3 regions of the Dorea sp. AM58-8 genome follow, and region 1 is predicted to be linked to each of the others. Evidence: predicted binding sites of a transcription regulator. Region 1 holds the regulator's gene; each other region holds the start of a gene.
The links. Region 1 encodes Rex, which represses fermentation and respiration genes when NADH is low (regulators of the CRP and FNR family bind a similar motif). Its sites were predicted from a motif close to ATTGTTAANTANTTAACAAT; they were not measured.
Positions count from the first base shown of each region.

Region 2: a site for Rex is predicted at 3,033-3,052, ahead of DXA18_RS05555 (oxidoreductase). Genes of this name have one in related genera too.
Region 3: a site for Rex is predicted at 2,055-2,074, ahead of DXA18_RS11680 (NADH-quinone oxidoreductase subunit NuoE family protein). Genes of this name have one in related genera too.

Region 1 covers NZ_QSDM01000014.1:73,652-80,769, reverse strand. Annotated here, with positions in the region: gene DXA18_RS11050 (PFL family protein) at 1-1,357, shown strand, start outside; gene DXA18_RS11045 (DegV family protein) at 1,373-2,236, shown strand; gene abc-f (ribosomal protection-like ABC-F family protein) at 2,310-4,226, opposite strand; gene DXA18_RS11035 (redox-sensing transcriptional repressor Rex) at 4,373-5,020, shown strand; gene DXA18_RS11030 (NAD(P)H-hydrate dehydratase) at 5,119-6,630, shown strand; gene alr (alanine racemase) at 6,630-7,118, shown strand, end outside.
Region 2 covers NZ_QSDM01000005.1:21,341-28,458, forward strand. Annotated here, with positions in the region: gene DXA18_RS05540 (hypothetical protein) at 1-119, opposite strand, end outside; gene DXA18_RS05545 (nuclear transport factor 2 family protein) at 188-748, opposite strand; gene DXA18_RS05550 (oxidoreductase) at 751-2,673, opposite strand; gene DXA18_RS05555 (oxidoreductase) at 3,133-5,127, shown strand; gene DXA18_RS05560 (AraC family transcriptional regulator) at 5,350-6,651, shown strand; gene DXA18_RS05565 (hypothetical protein) at 6,655-7,118, shown strand, end outside.
Region 3 covers NZ_QSDM01000016.1:52,484-59,601, forward strand. Annotated here, with positions in the region: gene DXA18_RS11665 (hypothetical protein) at 1-265, shown strand, start outside; gene gap (type I glyceraldehyde-3-phosphate dehydrogenase) at 474-1,496, opposite strand; gene DXA18_RS11675 (hypothetical protein) at 1,762-1,995, shown strand; gene DXA18_RS11680 (NADH-quinone oxidoreductase subunit NuoE family protein) at 2,221-2,715, shown strand; gene nuoF (NADH-quinone oxidoreductase subunit NuoF) at 2,747-4,642, shown strand; gene DXA18_RS11690 (NADH-dependent [FeFe] hydrogenase, group A6) at 4,658-6,400, shown strand; gene DXA18_RS11695 (HAD family hydrolase) at 6,512-7,118, shown strand, end outside.

The DNA of each region.
Region 1 (7,118 bases):
CGTATATGAAGTAAATGAAACGAATAAAATGATCGAGCAGGAGAATCTTGACGTAAGAACGATTACCCTCGGTATCAGTCTGATGGACTGCATCGATTCAGATCTTGATAGATTGAATGATAATATCTATAAAAAGATTACAACGCTTGCCGGTAATCTGGTGAGTACAGGTCAGGATATTGAATGTGAATTTGGTATTCCGATTGTAAATAAGCGTATCTCTATTACTCCGATCGCTCTGGTGGGCTCAGCAGCCTGCAAGACTCCGGATGATTATGTTGAGATTGCCAAGACACTGGATAAGGCCGCGAAAGAAGTTGGTGTTAATTTTATCGGCGGATATTCTGCGCTGGTATCAAAGGCTATGACTACAAGCGAAGAGAATCTGATTCGGTCTGTGCCGAAAGCACTGGCCTGTACGGAACGTGTGTGCAGTTCTATCAATGTGGGATCTACTCGTACCGGAATTAATATGGATGCTGTTCGCCTGTGCGGCGAGATCGTAAAAGAGACAGCAGAAGCAACCAAAGATAATGATTCTCTGGGATGTGCGAAGCTGGTGGTATTTTGTAATGCACCGGATGACAATCCGTTTATGGCGGGTGCGTTCCTTGGCGTTACAGAAGGAGATGCTGTGATCAATGTAGGTGTCAGTGGACCTGGCGTTGTAAAGAAAGCAATTGAACAGGTGCGAGGCAAGGGCTTTGAGGAACTGTGTGAGATGATTAAGAAGACAGCATTTAAGATTACCCGCGTAGGACAACTGGTAGCGGGGGAGGCATCCAAACGTATGGGTATTCCGTTTGGAATTATCGATCTGTCTCTTGCACCGACTCCGGCAGTGGGTGACAGTGTGGCTGAGATCCTGGAAGAGATCGGTCTGGAACGTGTAGGTGCACCGGGTACTACAGCAGCACTTGCTATGTTGAATGATCAGGTGAAGAAAGGTGGCGTTATGGCTTCCTCTTATGTGGGCGGCTTAAGCGGCGCATTTATTCCGGTCAGTGAAGATCAGGGTATGATTGATGCAGTGACGCTTGGTGCGTTGAATCTTGAAAAGCTGGAGGCCATGACCTGTGTATGTTCCGTAGGTCTTGATATGATTGCAATTCCTGGAAAAACCAGTGCGGCAACTATTTCTGGTATCATTGCAGATGAGATGGCACTTGGTATGGTGAATAATAAGACGACAGCAGTCCGTCTGATTCCGGTTATTGGTAAGGATGTAGGAGAGACAGCAGAATTTGGCGGTTTACTGGGTTATGCTCCGATCATGCCGGTGAATGAGTTTGACTGCAGCACATTTATAAACAGACAGGGACGAATCCCTGCACCGATACATAGTTTTAAGAATTAGAGAGGAAGTTTAAACATGAGCGGAGTAGCAATTGTTACAGATAGCAACAGTGGAATTACACAGGAGGAAGCAAAAAGACTTGGAATCTTTGTTCTTCCGATGCCTTTTTATATTGACGGAGAACTGTTCTACGAAGATATATCTCTGACTCAGGAAAAATTCTATGAACGTCTGACTCAGGATGCAGACATTTCTACTTCGCAGCCTTCGCCGGGAGATGTGCTGGATATATGGGAGAAAGCACTGGAAGAATATGATGAGGTAGTGCATATTCCGATGTCAAGTGGATTGTCGAGTTCCTGTGCCACTGCGCAGATGCTTGCGCAGGACATGGATGGTAAAGTATATGTGGTAGATAATCAACGTATTTCGGTTACCATGAGACAATCGGTTCTGGATGCCATTGCTTTGGCAGAAAAAGGAATGAACGCGAAGGAGATCCATGATATTCTAATGCGTGAGAAGCTGGAGGCCAGCATCTATATTACGGTAGATACATTGAAATATCTTAAAAAAGGTGGTCGCGTAACACCCGCAGCAGCAGCTATCGGTTCAGTCCTGAATCTGAAACCGGTTCTTACGATTCAGGGAGAAAAGCTGGATTCTTTTTCTAAGTCAAGAGGATGGAAGAGCGCGAAGAAGACGATGTTGGATGCAATGGAAAAGGATCTGACAGAGCGGTTTGCAGGACAGGAGATGTATCTGCAGGTTGCGTATACCTGTTCGGCAGAAGAAGCTGAAGAATGGAAAGCAGAAGTGGAAAATAGATTTCCGGAATATGAAGTGCATATGGATCCGTTGTCATTAAGTGTAGCCTGCCACATTGGACATGGTGCCAGAGCAATTGCATGTAGCAGGAAAGTACCGGAACTCAGCTGATTTTACAGATATTTTGTTCGTTACCATGATAAAAACGCCCGTTTATTAGCGGGCGTTTTCATATATCTGTTTGTTACGCCAGTTCTTCCCATCTGGCGTAAAGTTCTTCTAATTCTTCTGCGATTTTAGATTTTTCCAGTGCCAATTCCTGGCATTTTACAGAATTGGTATAGATCTCTTCCTGAACCATTAGTTCGTCAATCTCGCCGTCACGTTCTTCCAGTTCAGTAATGCGTTCTTCTGTCTTTTTTAATTCATTCTGACGTTTGCGTTCCTTAGCCTGTGCTTCTTTCTGTTCCTGCCAGCTGAGCTTAGCCTGAGATTCTGGTTCCGGTGCACATACATCAGATGGAGCGGAAGAGACGCCGGTATAAGCCTGGGTCAGTTCATCCTTCTTTTCAAGATAGTAATCATAGTTACCAATATAATTGACAAATGTCTGTTCGGTCAGTTCCAGAATTCTTGTAGCTGTACGGTTGATAAAATATCGGTCATGAGATACATAGAGTACCGTACCGGTATAATCGTTCAGAGCTTTTTCAAGAATTTCCTTAGAAGTAATATCCAAGTGGTTGGTAGGTTCGTCCAGGATAAGGAAATTTGCTTCAGACAACATGAGCTTGGCAAGTGAGACACGCCCACGTTCACCACCGCTTAAAGAACTGATCTGCTGAAACACTTCATCGCCGGTAAAGAGAAAAGCCGCCAGTGTCTTTCGGATCTGTGTATTGGTTAGCGTCGGATAATCGTCAGAAATCTCATCAAAGATTGTTTTGTCCATATGCAGGACGTGATGTTCCTGGTCATAATAACCGATTTTTACCTTGGAACCGAGGGTAAAAGTACCACTGTCTGCCGGAATAACCTGATTCAGTATCTTCAGCAGTGTAGTCTTTCCGGTTCCATTGTCACCGATGATCGCTACGTGCTCGCCGCGGTGGATCTCAAAACTGATATCTTGAAATAAAGTATGTGGCGGGAATGCTTTGGACAGATGTTCTACCGACAGCACGTCATTACCACTGACGACAGAAGGCTCCAGCTTTAAATGAATATCCGTATGAAGCTCCAGAGGCTTTTCTACAGGCTGAATACGATCCAGCATCTTCTCACGGCTTTCTGCACGCTTAATAGACTTCTCACGGTTGAAAGAGCGGAGTTTTTCAATAACAGCTTCCTGATGTTTGATCTCACGCTGTTGATTTAAGTATTCTTTTAATCTTGCTTCACGGAGCATTTCTTTTTTCTCGGCGTAAGCAGAGTAATTGCCTTGAAATACGGAAAGTTTACCCATTTCTACTTCAATGACCTTTGTAACAACTTTATTCAGAAAATATCGGTCATGGGATACAATCAATACCGCTCCAAAATAATTCAATAAGTAGGTCTCCAACCATGCAATGGAATTCAGATCCAGGTGGTTGGTAGGCTCGTCCAGCAGAAGAATATCTGGCCTGGTAAGCAGAAGCTTACTGAGAGATACGCGAGTCTTCTGACCGCCGGACAGCGTATCTACGGGCTTGTCAAACTCATCCTCAGCAAAACCGAGACCTTTTAATACACCGACAATCTCGCTTTCATAGGAGTATCCGTCTGCCAGTTCAAAGGCACTGGTCAGATTATGATAAGTATTCAACCGGCTTTCCAGTTCATCGCCGGTCAGATCTTTTAATTCTTTTTCAATCTCGCGGATTCTTGCTTCCATGGCAATGACATCGGCCTTGGCTGAACGTACTTCTTCGTAGATTGTATTGCCGGATACCAGCTCCTGATGCTGGGACAGATAACCAAGTGTCTTACCTTTTGTAAGGGTGATCGTACCGCCATCAGCTGTAAGATCGCCGACGATCATTTTCAGAAGAGTAGACTTGCCGGCACCATTGATACCGACAAGGGCTGCTTTTTCATGGTCTTCTATATGAAAAGAGCCATTTTGTATAATAACGTGTTCCCCAAATGCTTTGGAAACATCATGACATGCTAAAATCATGATACACCTCCATAATTCTCTGTGTATCATTATACCGAAAAGAACAGAAAATACAACTAAAGTTAATGAAAGTTTGTACAAAAGTTTGACTTTGTGTTAACAATCAGATATAATTATTCCATAATATTATGGGTAGGTGAACAACAGTGGAGACAAGAAAGATTTCTCAGGCGGTAATTCGCAGACTTCCAAGATATTACCGATATCTGGGTGAATTATTAGAAGATGGTGTCGAACGTATATCATCTAATGATTTAAGTAAAAGAATGAAACTTACTGCATCACAGATTCGACAGGATTTGAACAACTTTGGCGGATTTGGTCAGCAGGGATATGGTTATAATGTAAAATATCTTCATACTGAAATTGGTAAAATCCTTGGATTGGAGAACAAGCATAATTTTATAATCGTTGGCGCAGGTAATTTGGGACAGGCTTTGGCAAATTATTCACATTTTGAAAATCAGGGATTTATCCTGAAAGGTATCTTTGATGTGAATCCTACACTGAGAGGTATGTCAATTCGTGATGTGCCGGTTCGTATGATGAGTGAGATGAAAGATTTCATTAAAGAGAATAATATCGAGATTGCAGTTCTTACAATTCCGAAGGAATGCGCAATTGATGTGGCGAAGGATCTGGTAGATGCCGGTATTCAGGCCATCTGGAATTTTGCGCATGTAGATCTGAATGTACCGGATAATGTAATTGTAGAAAGTGTACATTTATCAGAAAGCTTAATGAGATTATCTTATAATATCAGTCGATATAATGAGGATCATGCAGACAAATAACAGACAGAATAATGGCGTGTAATGCGGGCTGTGAAAGCAGACTTCTTTACACGTCGTTTTTTTTGCAGTGATCTGCGCCTAAGGCAGAAAGGAAGTATATGCAGTATTTATTAAATGCGGAACAGATGAAAAGTGCGGACAGTCATACTATACAGGATCTGGGAGTTTCATCCAGAACACTGATGGAACGGGCTGCTGCAGCCTGTACTGATTATATAGAAGAACAAAAGTGGCCGCTGACACATGTATGCATTGTGTGTGGATCAGGAAATAACGGAGGCGATGGCTTTGCTATTGGAAGCATTCTGAAAGAGAAAGGCTGCCAGGTGACAGCAGTATTTGCCGGACGGATGACAAGCCGAACAGAAGAGTGTATATATCAGATGGATCAGTTCGAACAGCGTGGAGGAATTCTTCTCACAGAATGGCAGGATAATGATTACAGCATTGTAATTGATGCATTGTTTGGTGTAGGATTGAATCGTGAGATTACAGGACACTATCTGGAAATACTTCAACATATGAATATGTCATCGGGACGGAAACTCGCGGTTGATATTCCGTCCGGTATCTCAGCTACGGATGGACGTGTATTCGGTGAAGCGTTTCAGGCAGATGCAACCGTAACATTCCAGGATCGAAAGCTGGGTCTGTTTCTGTTTCCCGGTGCATTGTATACCGGAAAAGTCTGCGTGACAGATATCGGAATTGACAGTTTTACAGTAAAGGAACAGCTGGATACTGCATATGCATTAGAAATGAGTGATATTGCCAAACTTCTGCCTGAACGTCCGCCATATGCGCATAAAGGTACATTTGGAAAATTATTATTAATTGCCGGAAGCAGTGGAATGGCAGGAGCTGCATTCTTAAGCGCCTGTGCTGCTTATCGCATGGGAGCAGGACTCGTACGCATTTATACCACTGAAGATAACCGAAGTATTTTACAGCAGCTGATTCCGGAAGCTATTATCACAACATATACGGAATATGACGAAGCAAGTCTTCTGTCGGTACTGGAGTGGGCTGATGCAGTCTGTATAGGATCAGGTCTTGGAAGATCTGATGTAGCAGATCTGATTGTAAATACCGTTTTGAAAGAAATAAATGTGCCATGTCTGATTGATGCGGACGGAATTAATATATTGGCGACGCATCCGGAATGGAAGGACCTGCTGGCAGAAGGCAATTATGTACTGACTCCACATTTGAAGGAATTATCCAGATTAACAGGACGGCCTGTCAACGAGATACAAATGCATCGAAGAGAGGTCCTGGAACAGACGGCAAGAACTTTAGATGTTACTCTGGTACAAAAAGATGCACGTACTTTTGTGGGAGCAAAGGGCAGAAGAATGTATGTGAATCTTACCGGAAATGCTGCAATGGCAAAAGCAGGTTCCGGAGATGTGCTGGCCGGAATTATTGGCGGACTTATGGTGCAGGGATGCGATAATTATGATGCCGCTGTTCTTGGAGTTTATCTCCATGGACTTGCGGGAGATATTGCAAGAAATGAAATGGGGTGCTATAGTGTATTGGCGAGGGATCTTGCTGATGCACTTGGATCAGCGATCCAAATGACAGAAAACTGGAAGGCGGAAAAATGATGAAAGAATATACAAGAGTGTGTGCCAGAATTGATCTGGACGCCATAGAATATAATATGGATCAGATGCATGAAACGGTTGGTGATGCGACTAAGATCATGGCTGTTGTCAAGATGGATGGCTACGGTCACGGGGCGGTACCAATCGCATGTGATCTGGAGAAAAAAAACTACTTGTGGGGATTTGCTACAGCCACACCGGATGAGGGTGTGATTCTGCGTGCAAACGGTATTAGGAAACCGATACTTGTATTGGGTCCTGTTTTTCCATCACAGCAGGCAGAAGCAATTGAACATGAGATCCGTTTCACCTGTTATACGAAAGAAATCGCAGAGCAGATTTCTGAGACAGCAGTAAAGCTTGGAAAGACAGCGTACGTCCATATCAAATTAGACACTGGAATGTCGAGACTTGGATTCCAGATCGATGAGGAGAATGCAGATACAATCGCAGAGATTGCAAAGCTTCCAGGCATTGAGATGGAAGGA
Region 2 (7,118 bases), on a different contig from region 1:
TTATATTTAGCAATGATCTCATCCATTTTATCCTTTTTACATTTATAATAGTACGCTTTGCGGTACCACGGTACGAAACGGTATTTATAATGAAATTTTCTAAGATATTTGCGCAGCACTTTACTTTCCTCCTGGCATGATAAATGCCGCCATGCCAGACTGGCACAGCGGCATCTCTCGCTTTACTTTACTGCTCTTTCTTTACAGCAGCTGTCTTCTTTTTCTTAACGACTTTCTTTTTCTTTGGTGCGAACATGTTCTTGCGGATACGATGTGTCTCATCACGCATGAACTGCTCTTCATAGATACGGATATATCCTGTATCCTGGATCAGCCATTCACCATCGATTTTAACATATTTATCTGTGTAGATTGCAGATCCTTCTACCTGAAGTCCTTCATATGGATCACCCTTAGCGAAGATCAGTCTGTCTTCCAGATACCATTTTCCGTAAGCAACTGTGTCGCTCTCAAACCATACCTGTGGGTTATGTCCCTGATGAAGTGTAATCTCTGTCTTAGGCATAGATTTCTTGAAGTAATCTGTGATTTCCTTTGGTCCGTGGAATACCAGCTTACCATTAGAATATGCTGTCTCGATATCCGGTGCCATTGTAGTCTCAAGTTCATCCCAGTTCTTTGTATCAAGAGCCTGGAAATATTTACTCTTCAGTTCTTTAATTGCCTGTACATCTTTAATCTGCTGTAATTCTTTTTCCAAAGCCTCAAGGCGTTCTTCTACTGTCATTTTTATACCTCCATACCTACTTTATATGCATCAGCTGTTGCGTCAATACCCATACGTACTTTCTTAGCATCGCCGATTACATTGTAAGCGATTCCAAGCTCATCACATTTAGCTGTCAGGTCTGCTGTCGGACGAGACTTAGCTCCTGTAGCAAGTACTAATGTATCGAAGCTACGTGACTTATTGCTTGTCTTCTTGAATTTATCTGTGAACTTGTAATCTACTGTGTGATCACCAATTGCTGTAACCTTGCTGCGGTTGCTCTTCTGGATTGTCTTTCCAGGATATTCGATATCAAGGAACATGCTACGAAGCATACCCATTGCTTTACCAACACGTCTGCTGTCCATGATACGAACATTCTTCTCACCCTTGTTGATCAGGTATGTTGCTGTCTCGCATCCTACCAGACCACCACCAAGGATCAGGATCTCACCTTTGGCTTCTGCCTTACCAGCCAGAACATCCTCTGCTGTAACAATGTCAGCTCCATCTACGCCCGGAAGATCCGGTGTAGCGAACTCAGAACCGATAGCTACTACTACATGATCCGGTTTGATCTCAGCGATCATCTCTGGTGTAACAGTTGTATTTGTCTTGATCTCGATGCCAAGTCTTTCACATTCTTTGATCTCCCAGTCAACAGCTGCTTCAAATTCCTGTTTCTTAGGAGCTTTACCAGCTAATCTGAATCTTCCACCTGCTCTCTCAGATGCTTCGTAGATTGTCGGATTGTGTCCACGTTTCTTCAGGATCTCTGCTGTTACCAGACCACCGATACCTCCACCGATGACCATAACATTCTTAGCCTTTTCAGCCTTTGGCATACCTTTGTATTCCAGGCAGAGCATTGGATTACGTGTACATGTGATATGTGTAGCCTTTGGATCGATAACCTTGTCGTAGCATCCTTCTGTACATCCGATACAACGACGGATCTCATCCTCACGACCTTCTCTTGCTTTATTACACCACTCTGGATCAGCCAGCTGTGCACGTCCGATAGAGATCATGTCGATCTCGCCGTCTTCGATCAGCTTGTTAGCAAGTGCTGGCATGTTAACACGTCCAACACCGATTACCGGGATGTTAACTGCTTTCTTGATCTTAGCGATGTTTTCCATATTGAAACCTGGCTCAAGGTTATATGGCGGTACTTCGTATACTGTTGCAAGGCTTCGTGCATTACCTCTTGAAAGGTCGATTGCATCTACGCCTGCTTCTTCTGCCCAGTTAACGAACTGGATAGTCTCTTCTACAGTTGTATTCTTAGGAAGTAACTCATCTACTGCATCCAGACGCATAAGCAGTGGCATATCCTCTGGCATGTTAGCACGCATCTCGCGGATAACTTCCAGATTGAAGCGGCAACGATTCTCCAGGCTCTGGTTACCATACTCATCTGTACGGTTGTTCAGAGACGGATTCATAAATTCGTGTGGAAGATATGTATGTGCTCCATGGAACTCCAGTGCATCAAATCCAGCTTCTACAGCCAGTTTAGCAGACTCTCCGAACTGCTTAATGATCTCATGGATACGCTCTACTGTAACTGTATCCGGTGTCTCTTCTACGTTTGTCTTGTCAAAGAAGTCAGCCGGTACGAATCCTCCGTGCCAGATCTGAACAGCTGCCTTACCACCATTTTCATGGATTGCTTCAGTTACTTTCTTCAGTTCATCTCTGTCTGCTTCACTATACAGTCCGAAATATAAATACGCATGACATTCTTTACAAATAGATACCAGCTCTACAATGTTCAGTCCGCATCCACCTGCTGCACGTGCTGCGTGGTACTGAATCATATCATCTGCTACGTGATGTTTGTCCTTAACCATCTTGGTATTCATACCAGGAAGTACAATTCTGTTCTTCAGTTCAAGACCTCTCAATTTAATTGGAGAAAACAATGCATCATAACTCATTTTGAAATCGTCCTCTTTTCTTTCATTATTAAATAGGTTAATAGGAGTCATCGTTCCGCCATATAATCCAGACCGGTACGGGAATCACTTGTCTGAATATATAATCGGAAGCTGTTCGTTATACGGTAGTAAATAGTATCTCTAGCTTTACCTTCCCTTTAAAAGCTTGTCTAAATTTTAACACGAGCACATACTATGTGTCGGAACAAATTCCAAAATATAGTGCACAAGCAATGTACAAAAAATCAATTTTTCCTATCACATTTTTCTAATTAATCATTTTTTCTTTTTTATGCTTGTAGTGTTTTTGCATTTTTTGTCTGCATTTGCAGAAGTGAATTGTCATGATTTTTTCGAAAAATGTAGATTATTTAACAAAAAAATGTGAAACACCGTCTTCGAGATTCGTTTATACTATGCTCAACAGATAAATTTTCGATATGTTCAGGAGGGAACAAAATGATCACAGATATGAAAGATGCAAAGATCTTCCAGCCTCTTCAGCTTGGAAGAACAACTTTAAAAAACCGTATTGCAATGGCTCCAATGAGCATGCATTATGAAGCAACTAACGGAACTGTACCAAAACAGTTGGCAGACATCTTCGTCCGTCGTGCAGAAGGCGGCGCAGGATACGTAGTAATCGACGCTGTAACTGTTGACCACAAATATTGGTATATTGGAAAGACTACTGCTCTTGATAAGGACTCTCTGGTTCCTCAGTTCAAGAGATTCGCAACTCGTGTAAAAGATGCAGGAAGCGAACTGATCCCACAGATCATTCACCCGGGTCCGGAATCTATCTGCGCTATGAAAGGTATTACTCCGATCGGACCATCTATAAATACAAATGCAAATGGTGATGTTTCAAGACCGGCTACTATTAAAGAGATCCAGAAGATCATCAAACAGTATGGAAAAGCTGCACGCCGTGCAGAAGAAGCAGGATGCGGCGGTATCGCATTACACGCAGCACATGCTTACATGCTTCCAGGTGCATTCCTTTCTCCACTGCGTAACAAACGTATGGATGAATACGGCGGAACAATCGATAACCGTGCTCGTCTGATCCTTGAGATCATTGAAGAATGTCGTAAAAACGTAAGCGAAGACTTCCCGATCATCCTTCGTATCTCTGGTTCAGAGCGTATCGAAGGTGGTAACAGTCTGGAAGAAATGTTATACCTTGCTCCGAAGTTCGAGGCAGCCGGCGTTAATATGTTAGAAGTATCCGGTGGTGTTCAGTACGAAGATATGCAGGATATCATCCCATCACACAGCAAGAAGATCGGACGTAACGTATACGAAGCTTCTGAGATTAAGAAAGTTGTTAATATCCCTGTATTCGTTGTTGGTAAGATCAACGACATCCGCTATGCTGCAGATATCGTAGAGCGTGGACTGGTAGACGGTGTTTCTCTCGGACGTCCGTTACTTGCAGATCCTGATCTTCCGAACAAAGCCCGTGAGAACCGTTTCGATGACATCACACCATGTGCTTCATGCGGCGGACGTTGTGTAACTCCTAAGGATCCACAGCATCCGGTATGTCAGTGTCACATCAACCCATTGGTTGGTCACGAATACGATTATCCATTTAACCCGGTTGATACTCCGAAGAACGTACTGGTTGTCGGAGCAGGCCCTGGCGGAATGTACGCAGCCGTAATCGCAGCAGAGCGTGGACATCACGTAACTGTATGGGAGAAGAATTGTCAGGTCGGCGGACAGCTTGCACTGGCTGTTGTTACTCCTGGTAAGCAGGAAATGTGTAAATGGTTATCACACCTTACATACCGTGCTAACAAAGCAGGTGTTACATTTGAATTCAACAAAGAAGCTACTGTAGATGATATTAAGGAATTTGCTCCTGATGCAGTTATCGTAGCTACCGGTGCAAGACCGTTTGTTCCACCATTCATCAAAGGTCTGACCGATTACCCTGTAACTACTACTCATGATATCCTGAGCCGTAAGGTGACCGTACCGAAGGGAACTGTATGTATCCTCGGTGGTGGAGAAGTTGCCTGCGAGACAGCTGAAATGCTGATGACAGACGCTCGTCCGGCTTCCTTTGTAAAAACAGGAAGCATCGGTGATGTAGAAGTAACTCTGGTAGAAATGATGCCACAGCTTATGACAAATGTATGTCTGCCGAACCGTAATGTACTGATGGACAGCCTTCACAGATCAGGTGTTAAGAGCTATGTTAACGCTAAGGTTCTGGAAGTTACTGATCACGATGTTAAGATCCAGTACACAACAGACGGAAGAGAAGAATGGCTGAGAGGTTTCGACCATATCGTAGTCGGAATGGGCTCCAGAAATTATGATCCATTCTCTGAAGAACTGAAGAAGTTCGTACCGGAAGTAAGAGTTATCGGAGATGCTGTAAGAACAGGTCTTGCAAGTAAAGCTCTTCATGAAGGATACTTCGCCGGATACGAGATTTAATAAAACATATTTCCCTCATACTTTTATTAAGATTGCAGATGCTTTTTTCAGTGTCTGCAATCTTTTTTTACCTCTTTTTCGACATGTTGTAAATTTTCATTTTTTGTCCTGTCAAAGTTTTGACATTCTCCGTTGACTTCGATTTTATTATGTGATAGTCTTAAATCAAATGTTTGTATAAATGTTTGTATTTTTGTACAATTTTCAAGGGAGTGAGCCATATTGAAAAACAGAATCCGCCCTTTATGTGAGACACCGCGCGACGGCATATTCTGCGGCCCTGACAAATATCTCACATTACAGGAGCACACCATAACCAGCGAGATGTTTCCGGTGATGGAATACGACAGTTACTTTATATTGGTAAAAGAAGGACATGGTAATTTTGTGATCAACGGAGAAGAATTTTCCGTCGAACCTGGTTGCGTATCCTGGATCCAGTGCTCTCAGGTACTCACTGTCTGTCCTGATTTTGGCAATAATCTCGTACTTTGGATCTGTCCTTACGACTACCAGCTTCTGAGCTATTACTCATTTAGCAATATTGCTCCAACCAGAGAACTTGAGATTGTCAATAATCTTCCGGTAATCGGTCCTGATGGTGATGAGGTACAAGAGATTGTCCACTTATTCCATCAATATCGGAAGCTTTCTAAAAGACATTCTCACGGCTCTGCAATTATTCGAAGTTCCTATCTTCGCAGAATTGAACTTTTATATAACCGGTTTGCCAAAAGTATGAAGTCCCATTACAAATTCAGCAACCTGCCGCTGAGCCGCAAGGTCAGTCTGTATATTGCAGTGCACAGCACAACTGCACTGACCTGTGCAGATGTAGTGAAGGCAATTGCGCCATCTATCAGCGAATCAGCCCTAAATCATGCACTCCTTGTTGCAACAGGTCTGAATTTCAATCAATATCTGAACCGGCTGCGGATTGCGCATGCGATGTCGTATTTTCTCTATGACAGTCTTCCGTTTGACTACATATCCTCGATATCAGGATTTAATATGGAGATTACATTCTTCCGCCGTTTCAAATCTCTGATCGGTATGACACCGCAGACTTATATGAAAAGGACGCTCAGCGACGGAAAGCATCACACTGTATACCGCACTACTATTATGAACGAAACTCTAATCTCCGCGATCAGCTATTTGTACGAGAACATGACAGATCCTATTGACGCCGAAACTCTTACTAAAGAGCTGTACACTTCAGAGAATATTCTGCGTGTCCAGTTTAAGAACCGTCTGAATTCCAGTTACAAACAGGTGCTGTCCCAGTTCCGCGTGCGTTATGCCGAAGCACTGCTCACTACAACTTCACTGCCGACAGTAGATATTGCTATCGAATCCGGCTTCGGCTCAGACCGCACTATGGCGCGGGTATTTTATAATATAAACGGCATATCTCCGGGAGAATTCCGCAAAGCCAGAAAGCTCCCTCAAAAGCCAGTAAATAGCCAGCATCTGCGTCTGACCTATAAGATTACACTCAAACTATACACAGGAAGGCGATAAACTATGCAGAAAGATATACCACAGTCTGTTGACCCTGATGAGCCAAAGACTCCCGGGCACGCCATTTTTTCCGGCGCCCATGACTACTTTGTAAATAATGTCCTGCCTGATACGATCCAGGCGCATGTGAGTCGTTATCAGACTCCTACCTCTTATGCCAACAACCGGGATCAGACATTTATTCTTGTCCGTTCCGGCAAGGGAAAAGCATTAATCAACGGTCTGGAATATAACTTGAGACCCAATACACTGATCAATCTCGGTCCATTTCACCGTTACCGTTTTCTACCATCCAAAGGAACTCCCTTGGAAATTGCAGAAGCACGTATGAACAGTTCCACCTATGTATATATGATCGCTAATCCTTACCTGAAATGTGAACAGATGACTGTTCCGTCTCAGCCTCCGGTCGTATATCTTAAAGGTCTGTCGGCTGAAATTGCCAATGAATCTATGGACGGACTGCT
Region 3 (7,118 bases), on a different contig from region 1:
AAATCATGGAGGCATACATCAGTATGAAGAGGAGGCGATTGTTGAGGAGATAAATCTGGACAATCGAGAGATTGTTGTTCGTATAAAGGAGAGTGATACTTATCTTGAATCCAAAAAGAATCCTTATAAAGACAAAAAGATTAGTTTAGATTGCAGTAAAGTAAAAAAAGAGGAGTTAGATAATATAGAAATATCGGACGAAATAGTCTTTACACATTTGTATGATGAGCCTCATACTGTGCTAGACGTAAAAAGGCTATTGTAAATAAACGATAATCATAGGACGGGAGGATTGATGTTTATGAAAAAATTATAAGAATGAGTAAGTGAAAAAACTGACCTGCCGCATCTTTTTACAAATGCGGCAGGCCTTTTGTCTTTCGGTTCATAATCGTAATAACGAATGCATATGTCCCTTACAGAAAGTATATTACATATCAATCAGAAACGAGCTCGGTCCTATTCAGAACTATTTAGCGATTATGGTCGACCTGATCCATGTACTGGATAAGGCGCATTACCTGACTGGTATAGCCCCATTCATTGTCATAGAAACAGATCACCTTGAAAAAGTGGGAATTCACCTGAATGCCCTGTCGTGCGTCGAAGATGGAAGCATGAGAATCTCCGATGAAATCAGAAGATACTACTTCATCCTCCACATAATCCAGAATACCGGACAAATATGTCATAGAGGCTTCCTGAACTTTTTTGCAGATTTCTTCGTAAGATGCCGATTTCTTCAAAGCTACGTTTAAGTCAACAACAGATACATCTGAAGTAGGTACGCGATAAGAGATGCCACTCATTTTGTCCTTCAATGAAGGAATTACGAGGGAGATTGCTTTAGCTGCTCCGGTGGTAGATGGGATTAGATTGCCAAATGCAGAACGGCCGGTTCTCCAGTCCTTCTGAGAACGGCTGTCAACAACCTTCTGCTTAGCAGTAGTTGCGTGGATCGTGGACATGAGTCCGTATTCAATACCGTAATTGTCTTCTAGAATCTTGCAGATCAGTGCCAGACAGTTCGTCGTGCAGGATGCATTGGAAACTACGGGCATATCACTGTTGTATTCGGTATGGTTTACACCCATGATAAAAGTAGGTGTCTCTTCATCTTTTGCAGGAGCAGATATAATAACCTTTTTAGCCCCGCCTTGCAGATGATCCATAGCTTTCTGCGTTGTGCAGTAGGCGCCGGTTGCATCAATGATATATTCAGCACCACAGCTATCCCATGGGATCAGAGAAGCGTCCGATTCAGAGAACACAGGAATCTTCTGACCATTGATGATCAGACCCTGCTCATATGTGTCAAGCTCCCCCTGGAAACGTCCGAAGGTTGAATCATAGCGGACCATATATTTCATGTAGTCCAGATCAGCATTACGCACGTTGATCCCACAAAGTTTAAAAGTATCTGGTTGACTGATGGCAATACGGAGAGCGACGCGTCCGATGCGTCCAAATCCGTTGATGCCAATTGAAATTGCCATTTTACAATTACCTCCTATAAGTCATATTAAATGCATAGAGCACCCACAGATATCCTGGGTGCGGTTATTCTGACCGAGCAATGTAACTGGCTTTTTCTGATTTGATGTAATTTGCTGTCAGTGTAACATAGAATAATGAAAAATACTATATATAGAAGAGTAATTAAAATATTAACGAAAATGCATACAAGATAGCTGACTGATTGAAAACTTTGTGAAGAAATGTTATGATTTTAAGCAGAAATAATACATATGGGAGGCTGTTATGAGAGAGGAACGTTTTAAGATGGAGCGCCCGGGGTTGGTAGAAGAAGGACAGGAAGTTGTGATCAGCGAACGAAGTCCGAGCACCGGGAGATATACTTATCTGGTAGAACCATCCATTGCCATGTCGGGAATATACCGCACAGCGGAGCGGATCCGGGACAGGAAAGGCGTGATCAGGAAGATTGAGGAGACTGACCGGGGATTTTATCTGATTGTTGAGATAGAGCAGTAATAAGAGAGCTTTTGCAGGGAGAATATACTTGCAAAAGTTCTCTTTTTTATAATTTGTGATTTGACAAAAAATGCACAAGTTAATTGATAATAATTCAAACAAACTATAAATAGCGACGAAAAAATAGAAAATTAATGAGAAAAATTATAGATATTAGACAATTTGTGTGCTAATATAATAAATAACTTGTGTGAAAATCGATGAATTCAAATGGGAGGTAAAGCTATGCTTTCAAAAAAATCTGCAGTTCCTTTTCGAGGAACGAAGGAGCAGGAAGAAGAACTGCTTAAGGTGATCGAAGAATTGAAAGATGAAAAAGGCGCTTTGATGCCGATCATGCAGAGAGCGCAGGACATCTATGGATATCTGCCGATCGAGGTCCAGAAGATTATCTCAGACCAGACGGGAATCCCGTTAGAGAAGATTTATGGAGTGGCAACATTTTATGCACAGTTTAATCTGAGTCCGAAGGGACGATATCAGATATCTGTCTGTCTTGGCACGGCATGCTATGTAAAAGGATCCGGCGATATTTACAACAAGCTGATGGAAAAGCTTGGTATCGTGGGCGGAGAGTGTACGCCGGACGGAAGATTTTCGCTGGATGCGTGCCGTTGTATCGGGGCCTGTGGACTGGCACCGGTCATGACGATCAATGAAGAAGTATACGGACGCTTGAAGGTGGAGGATATAGATGATATCCTTGCGAAATACGAGTAGTGGTTAACTTGATTAGAAGTGGAGGGACAGAATGAAATCTCTGGAAGAATTACGGGTAATTAGAGAGCGTATGCAGGGAACAGTGGCATACCGCTCAGAACACGAATCTCTGGAAGAGGCTGCAGCTTCTGAGCACGGCAAGTACCGCACTCATGTGCTGGTATGCGGAGGAACAGGATGTACATCATCCGGCAGCCAGAAGATCAGAGAACGTCTGGATGAAGAGATCCGGAAGAACGGACTGGAAGAGGAAGTATGTGTGATCAAGACAGGCTGTTTTGGCCTGTGTGCGCTGGGACCGATCATGATCGTGTATCCGGAGGGCGCGTTTTATTCTATGGTCAAGGAAGAAGACATTCCTGAGATTGTAGAAGAGCATCTGGCAAAGGGCAATATAGTGAAGAGACTGCTCTATGATGAGACGGTGAAAGGAGAAGATGTACTTCCGCTGCAGGAGACGAATTTCTATAAGAAGCAGCACCGTGTGGCACTGCGTAACTGTGGCGTGATCAGTCCGGAGAATATTGACGAATACATAGGTACAAGAGGATATGAGGCGTTAGGTAAGGTGCTGACCGAGATGACACCTGCAGAAGTTATTCAGGTGATGCTTGACAGCGGACTCAGAGGAAGAGGCGGTGCAGGTTTCCCAACCGGTATGAAATGGAAATTCGCGGCAGCGAATGAAGCAGATCAGAAATACGTCTGTTGTAACGCCGATGAGGGTGACCCGGGTGCATTTATGGACAGATCCGTACTGGAAGGTGATCCGCACGTTGTACTGGAAGCCATGGCGATCGCAGGCTATGCCATTGGGGCGTCACAGGGATATATCTACGTGCGTGCAGAGTATCCAATCGCAGTAGAACGTCTGAATATTGCGATTAAGCAGGCAAGAGAATACGGACTGCTTGGCGAAGATATATTTGGATCAGGATTTGATTTTGATATTGAGCTTCGTCTGGGAGCAGGAGCATTTGTCTGCGGAGAAGAGACCGCACTGATGACTTCGATCGAGGGTAACCGAGGAGAACCGAGACCGCGTCCGCCATTCCCAGCATTAAAGGGACTGTTCCAGAAGCCGACAATTCTGAATAACGTAGAGACGCTGGCGAATATCCCACAGATTATCCTGAATGGACCGGAATGGTTTGCATCGATGGGAACAGAGAAGTCCAAAGGAACCAAGGTATTTGCTCTGGGAGGCAAGGTTAACAATACCGGTCTGGTAGAGATCCCGATGGGAACGACTCTGCGGGAGATTGTAGAAGAGATCGGCGGAGGCATTCCAAAGGGAAAGAAGTTCAAGGCTGCGCAGACCGGAGGTCCGTCCGGCGGATGTATTCCGGCAGAGAATTTTGATGTACCGATCGATTATGATAACCTGATCGCGATCGGTTCCATGATGGGTTCCGGTGGTCTGATCGTTATGGATGAAGATACCTGTATGGTAGATATTGCCAAATTCTTCCTGGAATTTACTGTGGATGAATCCTGTGGCAAATGTGCACCGTGCCGTATTGGTACCAGACGTATGCTGGAGATCTTAGAGAAGATCACCAAGGGGCAGGGAACGATGGAAGATCTGGACCGTCTGGAAGAACTGGCAGCGCATCTGAAGTCGAATTCACTGTGTGCGCTTGGTCAGACAGCACCGAATCCGGTACTCTCCACCCTGCGTTACTTTAAAGATGAATACATTGCCCATATTGTGGATAAGAAATGTCCGGCAGGCGTCTGTAAGGATCTGCTGCAGTACAAGATCAATGCGGACAAATGTAAGGGTTGTACGCTTTGTGCACGTATCTGTCCGAATGGTGCGATCAGCGGTAAAGTAAAAGAACCACATGCGATCAATCCGGAGAAATGTTTGAAATGTGGTGCATGTATGGAAAAATGTCGCTTCGGTGCGATTTATAAGGAATAAGGGAGGATAGAGAATATGGAAACGGTTAATCTTACAATCAATGGACTGAAAGTATCTGCACCGGCCGGCTCTACGATCCTTGAGGCAGCACATGCAGCCGGAATCAGAATTCCTACTCTCTGCTATTTGAAGGAGATCAATGAGATCGGCGCATGTCGTATGTGTGTAGTAGAAGTAAAAGGGGCCCGTAATCTGGTAGCTGCCTGTGTACATCCGGTCAGTGAAGGGATGGAAGTGTATACGAATACACCGAAGCTGATTTCATCCAGAAAGAAGACATTACAGCTTCTGCTGTCGAATCACGATAAGAAATGTCTGTCCTGTGTGCGCAGCGGTAACTGTGAATTACAGCAGCTCTGCAGGGAATATGGCGTGGATGATGAGAATTATTTTGCAGGTGAGAGTAATCACTATGAGTTGGATGATTCGGCAGCTCATATGATCCGTGACAATAACAAATGTATCCTGTGCCGCAGATGCGTGGCTGTCTGTGAGAAAGTTCAGGGAGTCGGCGTGATCGGAACCAATAACCGTGGATTTGCGACCTTTATCGGTTCTGCATTTGACATGGGACTTGGAGAGACCAGTTGTGTATCCTGTGGACAGTGTATCGCAGTCTGTCCGACCGGTGCATTATATGAAAAAGATTATACAGATAAGATTATAGAAGCAATCGCTGATCCGGAGAAATACGTGGTCGTTCAGACTGCACCATCTGTCAGAGCTGCGCTTGGCGAAGAGTTCGGTTATCCGATGGGAACGGATGTGGAAGGCAAGATGGTAGCAGCACTCAGAAGAATCGGATTTGACCGTGTATTTGATACGGACTGGGCAGCAGACCTGACGATTATGGAAGAGGCACATGAGCTTCTGGATCGTGTACAGAATGGTGGAAAGCTTCCGCTGATCACATCCTGCTCGCCTGGATGGATCAAATACTGCGAGCACTATTTCCCGGATATGACAGAGAATCTGTCCAGCTGCAAATCGCCGCAGCAGATGTTTGGTGCGATGGTGAAGACTTACTTTGCCGAGAAGCAGGGTATCGATCCGAAGAATATCGTATCGGTTAGCGTGATGCCATGTACGGCCAAGAAGTTCGAGATCGGAAGAGATCATCAGAATGCAGCCGGAGTACCGGATGTGGATATTGCCATCACTACCAGGGAACTGGCACGACTGATCCGTCGTTGTGGTATTGAATTTACTGCACTTCCGGATGAAGGCTTTGATGATCCGATGGGTGAGTCTACGGGAGCGGCAGTAATCTTTGGAGCGACCGGCGGTGTTATGGAAGCAGCTCTTCGTACTGCGGTGGAGACATTGACGGGAGAAGAACTTGCTAATCTGGAATTTACAGATGTGCGTGGCACAAAGGGCATCAAAGAGGCTGAATATCAGGTGGCAGGCATGGATATTCGTGTGGCAGTTGCTTCGGGACTTGGCAATGCAAGAGAACTTCTGGAGCAGGTGAAATCTGGTGAGAAACAGTATCACTTTATCGAGATCATGGGATGTCCGGGCGGATGTGTCAACGGAGGCGGTCAGCCGCAGGTATCCGGTGATGTGCGTAATTTCACTGATGTACGTGGTATTCGTGCAAGCGTACTGTATCGCAATGATCAGGCGAAGGTAATCCGTAAATCGCATGAGAATCCGGCAATCAAGAAACTGTATGAAGAGTATCTGGGAGAACCGGGAAGCAAGAAAGCACATGAGACATTGCATACAACCTATGTAAAACGCACAGTTAATTAAGGATAGTCCATAATATTTTAGAAGGGTGGAAATGCATTGCATTTCTGCCCTTTCTTCTATACAATAAAAGCAGAATATCTTTGATGTCTGACATCAATGAGGGAGGCTGTAATGGGAAACTATCAATATTATTTATTCGATCTGGATGGTACGCTGACGGATTCAGGAGAAGGAATTATGAATTCAATCCGTCATGCTTTGCATAAATTTGGAATTACAGAGTATGAGGAAACGACACTGCGTAAGTTTATCGGACCACCGCTTGCAGAGTGCTTTCAGAAGTATTTTGATCTGTCACCGGAGGAAGCACGCAAGGGAATCGATTATTACCGGGAATATTATACTGACGGGGGAATGTTTGAAAATGAGGTCTATCATGGCGTAAAAGAGTTGTTAGAGGGCTTGAATGCGAAAGGAAAGACATTGATTGTTGCTACGTCAAAGCCTGAGTTATTTGCGGAGCAGATTCTGGAACATTTTGATCTGGCGAAGTATTTTGCCTGTATTGCCGGAGCGTCTATGGACGAGACCAGAGTGCATAAAGATGATGTGATTGCTTATGCATTGCAGAAGTATAAAGGAATTGATCATAAAAAAGCGGTGATGATCGGCGATCGTTCGCATGATATTATGGGCGGTAAAGCGAATGGCATGGATACGATCGGAGTGCTTTATGGATTTGGAAACCGGGAAGAATTAGAAGAAGCCGGAGCTGATA